DNA from 2 places in the Pantoea sp. S18 genome. Region 2 is predicted to be linked to the other one. Evidence: predicted binding sites of a transcription regulator. Region 2 holds the regulator's gene; the other holds the start of a gene.
What was found. The regulator CRP, encoded in region 2, controls carbon source genes, mostly activating them, when cyclic AMP is high. The targets are predictions, from matches to a motif close to ATGTGANNNNNNTCACAT.

Region 1 (3,091 bases), 920 kb from region 2:
CCAATCATGCCAAGGAATTGAATGCTCATGCGGTTCTCCTGAAGTGACGTCATGGAGAAAAACTACGGGCGCAGGCGGTGTGAACGGAAATTCAATATTGTGCAAAGGTTTTGCGTTTCATGGTGAAGCGGGTGATGGCGGGGGAAACGCCGGGGCGAGGCGGGATAGAACCGATTGAAATAAATAAGAAGAGAAGGGCGAGCCGCAGCTCGCCCCTTTGATCAGAAGGCCAACACTAGGCCAGCGATAGCGGCTGAAAGCACGCTCACCAGCGTTGAACCGTACAGCAGTTTCAGGCCGAAGCGTGAAACCACGTTACCTTGCTCTTCGTGCAGACCTTTAATCGCGCCCGCCACAATCCCGATAGAGGAGAAGTTAGCAAAGGAGACGAGGAACACCGAGAGAATGCCTTCCGAGTGTGGCGACAGCTGACCGGCGATTTTCTGCAGATCCATCATCGCCACGAACTCGTTGGAAACCAGTTTGGTTGCCATGATGCTGCCCACTTGCAGCGCTTCGTGTGAAGGAACGCCCATCACCCACGCAAATGGATAGAACACATAACCCAGCACGCCCTGGAAGCTGATGCCGAAAATCAGATCGAACAGCGCGTTCAGACCGGTAATTAAGGCGATAAAACCAATCAGCATCGCAGCGACAATCATTGCCACTTTAAAACCGGCGAGGATGTATTCGCCCAGCATTTCAAAGAAGCTCTGGCCTTTGTGCAGGTCCTGCAATTGCAGATCTTCTTCGCTATCAACGCGGTACGGGTTAATCAGCGACAGCACGATAAAGGTGCTGAACATGTTCAGTACCAGCGCGGCCACCACATATTTTGGCTGCAGCATGGTCATGTAGGCGCCGACAATCGACATGGAAACCGTCGACATGGCGGTCGCAGCCATGGTGTACATGCGGCGTTGTGACATTTTGCCGAGGATATCTTTATAGGCGATAAAGTTTTCTGACTGTCCCAAAATCAGAGAGCTTACGGCGTTGAAAGATTCCAGTTTTCCCATACCGTTTACTTTTGACAGTACGGTACCAATACCGCGAATCACCCAAGGTAAGATGCGGAAGTGCTGCAAAATACCAATCAACGCAGAGATGAAGATGATTGGGCAAAGCACGTTGAGGAAGAAGAAGGCGAGACCTTTTTCACTCATATTGCCAAACACGAAGTTGGTCCCTTCGGCGGCATATTTGAGCAGATGATCAAAGAAGCCAGCGAAGCCCTGCACGAAGCCGAGACCGATGGAGGAGTTCAGGAAGAACCACGCCAACAACAATTCGATGACCAGAAGCTGTACGATAAAACGAAGACGGATGCTTTTACGATCGTTGCTGACCAGCAAGGCCAGCACCGCTACCACCACTAGTGCTAAAATAAAATGCAAAACATGGGACATGTCGGCTCCAAATTTGAGGAGGGTTGTATTTTGTTGCGTATTCTATGTAACGCGTTACTTAAAAACGAGATCAAAACCACATTATAAGTATTCGCTATCGCGATTTTTCTCAGATAAGTCTGACCGCTCACAACCCCATTACAAATCCATCACAAGAAATATCCACAAAAACATTGTCTATAAAATGACCCAAGCGTAGAGTCATTTGCGTTGCACGTATTTTTGGCAAGAACTGGCTTTACCGCAATGTATAGCAATGGCTATACTTCATAGCACCATCTATTAATACAATAACAATAACCAAATTTCATCTGCCTTGAATGACCCTTAATCTGGTCGGGTCAACAAGCGTTAAGACAGGGTAAAACTATGCTAGAAAGCCGCACCGCTGAGCGCGCCGCTCGCGGAGCCAGAAAGATCAAACTCGCGCTGCTGGGTCCCGCTTTTATCGCGGCGATTGGCTATATCGATCCCGGCAACTTCGCGACCAACATTCAGGCCGGCGCCGCCTACGGCTATAAGCTGTTGTGGGTGGTGGTGTGGGCCAACTTCATGGCGATGCTGATCCAGCTGATGTCCGCCAAGCTCGGCATTGCCACCGGCAAAAATCTTGCAGAACACATCCGCGATCGCTTCCCGCGTCCGGCGGTGTGGTTCTATTGGGTGCAGGCGGAAATCATCGCCATGGCCACCGATCTCGCTGAGTTTATTGGCGCAGCGCTCGGCTTCAAGCTTTTACTCGGCATTTCGCTGTTGCAGGGCGCGGTGTTAACCGGTATCGCGACTTACCTGATTCTGATGCTGCAAAGTCGCGGGCAGAAGCCACTGGAATTGGTGATTGGCGGCCTGCTGCTGTTCGTAGCGGCGGCGTATATTGTGGAGCTGTTTTTCTCCCAGCCAAAAGTGAGTGAGCTGGTGGTCGGTATGGCGCTGCCATCGTTGCCGACGTCAGATGCGGTCTTCCTCGCCGCTGGCGTGTTAGGCGCCACCATTATGCCGCACGTCATTTATCTGCACTCGGCGTTGACGCAGCACGGTAATAAAGGCAGCAAGGCGCAACGCTACAGCTCAACCAAGCTGGATGTGGCGATTGCCATGACCATCGCTGGCTTTGTGAACCTGGCGATGATGGCAACCGCCGCCGCAGCGTTCCACTTCAGCGGCCACTCCAGCATTGTCGATCTCGATCAGGCTTACTTAACGCTGCAACCGCTGTTGGGCCAAGCGGCGGCAATTGTATTTGGTTTGAGTCTGGTGGCCGCCGGTCTCTCATCTACCGTGGTTGGCACGCTGGCGGGACAAGTGGTGATGCAGGGCTTTATTCGTTTCCACATTCCGCTGTGGTTCCGCCGCACTATTACCATGTTGCCCTCGTTTATTGTCATCTGGGCGGGCTGGGATCCCACGCGCATTCTGGTAATGAGCCAGGTGCTGCTGAGTTTCGGTATCGCGCTGGCGCTAATTCCGTTGCTGTCATTTACCGGCAACCGGGAATTGATGGGTGATGAGATGGTGAACTCGCGCCTGATGCAGAATGCCGGACGGCTGATTGTGGTGCTGGTCATCGCCCTCAATCTCTACTTACTGGTCGGCGAAGCGCTCGGTTGGTAACGGACCTATAAAAGAAAAATCCCGCTCATTAGCGGGATTTTTTTGTTTAGTGATGATGGTGATCGCGG
Region 2 (3,091 bases):
AGCGCGCCGAGCTGTTTCTCCATGTGGAAACGGTCTGGCAGCTGATGGTAGAGAATCGCATCCGCCAGCACGCGCAGTCGCGCCGAGATGATTTTGGCGTTCCAGCGAATCACCGCTTCGGCGTGGCTCTCTTCAACCAGCCTCTGCACCTCTTCAGGCTGATGCAAACTCACCGAGATGTGTTCCTGTAAATCCAGCGCCACCTGGAAAGCGCGCGTCAGGCGTTTGTGGCTGTTATCGCGGCTGGCCGACAGCATATGCATTTGCTGGTAGCAGGTGGTGATGAGATCGACCGCCTTTTGCTGACGCGCCAGCAGCGGTGGCAGCGCTTTTTCTGGATCGGTCAGCTGCGTCAGTAAGGTATATTTGGCATCGCAATAATCGGCCAGCTCGCGGAACAGCAGGCTGAGCGATTCGCGCATCGGCTGCTCTTTCCACAGCCAGAACCAGAACCAGTTGAATAAGCCGTACCACAGCGTGCCGCCGATGTAGAGCAGCGGCGGCACCCACATCGGCATGCGTCCCACTAAGCTGAGCGTAAAGATGGCGGCGATGAGCGTTGCGGGCAGTAAGCGCGCATGCAGCGGACCGATTTCGCCGGTCACGCCAATCAGCAGCGGCAGCGCCAGCAAAATCAGCGGCAACGGAATCTGGTAAGCAGTAAGGATTTGCATCAGGAAACTGCCGGTGGCAAACAGCGAACCACCCACAATCAGGCGTTTGAAGAAGCGTTTGTGCGGCGTATCCAGCCCCGCCATGTTGCAGCAGGCAGGCACTAACGAGAACAGCAGACCTTTTTGCAGATCGCCAAACAGCCAGCCGAGAGCCACAGGCAGGCACAGCACCAGCGTTTGCCGCAGCGCATAGTTAACTTCGGGATGATAGATGATTCGGCGCCACATCAGCTCATCGCAAATAGAAACGGCGCGATGTTGCCATCACGCCGTGGGTGAGAAGAAATTAGCGGGTGCCGTAAACGACGATGGTTTTACCGTGTGCGGAGATCAGGTTCTGATCTTCCAGCATTTTCAGGATACGGCCCACGGTTTCGCGTGAGCAGCCCACGATCTGACCAATCTCCTGACGGGTAATTTTGATTTGCATCCCGTCTGGGTGAGTCATCGCATCTGGCTGTTTGGCCAGATTTAGCAGCGTTTGCGCGATACGTCCGGTTACATCGAGGAAGGCAAGGTTGCCCACTTTCTCAGATGTGACTTGCAGACGACGCGCCATTTGCGACGAAAGTCGCATTAAAATATCCGGGTTTACCTGAATCAGCTGACGGAATTTTTTGTATGAAATTTCAGCCACTTCGCAGGCAGACTTCGCACGTACCCAGGCACTACGTTCCTGGCCTTCTTCGAAAAGACCGAGTTCGCCGATGAAATCTCCCTGATTGAGGTAGGAGAGAATCATCTCTTTGCCTTCTTCATCTTTAATCAGTACCGCTACGGAACCTTTTACGATGTAGTACAGCGTTTCCGCTTTCTCACCCTGATGGATGAGCGTGCTTTTGGATGGATATTTGTGAATATGGCAATGGGACAGGAACCATTCGAGTGTAGGGTCTGTTTGCGGTTTGCCGAGAACCATTCGCTATTATCCTCTGTTGTAATCGTGCCCAAAATACAGGGGGCATTTTTCCCTGTCAGGCGGTTTAATCGTCGAGCGTTTCCAGTAATGGAAAAATTATTCCGGGTGGACTCTTAAGCTACGCTTTTGATTCTTCCGGCCTTCGTCTGTGATGACGAAAATATTTTCAGCACTGTTTGTAGCACAGCTTTTGCGAGCTGTCTTGTGTTGTCTCGCTTCAGCAAAAGGGGGATTACTCTGGATTGCTGTTTGTCAGGTGAAAGCGTACTCTGGCGGCAAAACCGCCGCTTCAGGAGAGAGAATAATGCAGGCACGAGTGAAATGGGTGGAAGGTCTTACCTTTCTCGGAGAATCCTCATCTGGCCATCAGGTATTAATGGACGGTAATTCCGGTGATAAAGCGCCAAGTCCAATGGAGATGGTGCTGATGGCCGCAGGCGGCTGTAGCGCCATTGATGTGGTGTCGATCCTGCAAAAAGGGCGCAGCGATGTGGCCGATTGCGAAGTGAAACTCACCTCAGAACGCCGTGAAGAGGCGCCACGCATTTTTACCACCATCAACCTGCATTTTATTGTCAGCGGCAAAGCGTTGAGCGATAAAGCGGTTGCGCGCGCGGTTGACCTGTCGGCAGAAAAATATTGCTCGGTGGCGATCATGCTTGGTAAAGGCGTGGAAATTACCCACAGCTATGAGGTTGTCGAGTTGTAATCGGTCGTAGGGGAGGCATTCATGCCTCCCTTTTCACAGCCCGCACCAAACCTACTCAATCCGTTTCCCTTCAATCAGTCGCTGAACCAGCGGCAGCATAATCAGCTCCATCGCCAATCCCATTTTGCCGCCCGGCACCACCAGCGTATTGATGTGGGAAATAAACGATCCCTGAATCATCGCCAGCAGATAGGGGAACGCGATGCCTTCCAGACCGCGAAAATGAATCACCACGAAGCTTTCGTCGAGCGAGGGAATTTCGCGGGCGGCAAACGGATTTGAGGTATCAACGGTCGGCACGCGCTGGAAGTTAATGTGGGTGCGCGAGAACTGCGGCGTGATGAAGTTAATGTAATCCTCCATCGAACGTACCACCGAATCCATTACTGCTTCGCGTGAATGTCCGCGCTCGCCGGTGTCACGCACCAGCTTCTGAATCCACTCAAGGTTAACAATCGGCACCACACCAACCAGCAGATCGACATGCTCCGCCACATTTTGCTGCTGCGTGACCACGCCGCCGTGCAAGCCTTCATAAAACAGCACATCGGTGTTTTCCGGCAGCGGCTGCCACGGCGTGAAAGTACCCGGCACCTGATTCCACGGCACCGCTTCATCGTAGGTGTGCAGATATTTGCGTGATTCGCCGAGGCCGGTTTGGCCGTAATGTTTGAACGTCTGCTCCAGTAGGCCGAAATCATTGGCTTCCGGGCCGAAGTAGCTGATGTGGCGACCGAGATCGCGCGCTTTGCGGATCGCCATGTCCATTTCGGGACGCGTGAAGCGATG

Region 1: VIJ98_RS13875 (NupC/NupG family nucleoside CNT transporter) is a predicted target of CRP. The motif match lies at 1,477-1,494, and genes of this name have one in related genera.

What each region holds. Positions count from the first base shown of each region.
Region 1 covers NZ_CP142688.1:3,009,184-3,012,274, reverse strand. Annotated here, with positions in the region: gene VIJ98_RS13880 (LLM class flavin-dependent oxidoreductase) at 1-29, opposite strand, end outside; gene VIJ98_RS13875 (NupC/NupG family nucleoside CNT transporter) at 222-1,412, opposite strand; gene VIJ98_RS13870 (Nramp family divalent metal transporter) at 1,782-3,023, shown strand; gene VIJ98_RS13865 (DUF2502 domain-containing protein) at 3,070-3,091, opposite strand, start outside.
Region 2 covers NZ_CP142688.1:3,926,892-3,929,982, reverse strand. Annotated here, with positions in the region: gene VIJ98_RS18330 (YccS/YhfK family putative transporter) at 1-902, opposite strand, end outside; gene crp (cAMP-activated global transcriptional regulator CRP) at 961-1,593, opposite strand; gene VIJ98_RS18320 (OsmC family protein) at 1,898-2,302, shown strand; gene VIJ98_RS18315 (phosphoribulokinase) at 2,354-3,091, opposite strand, start outside.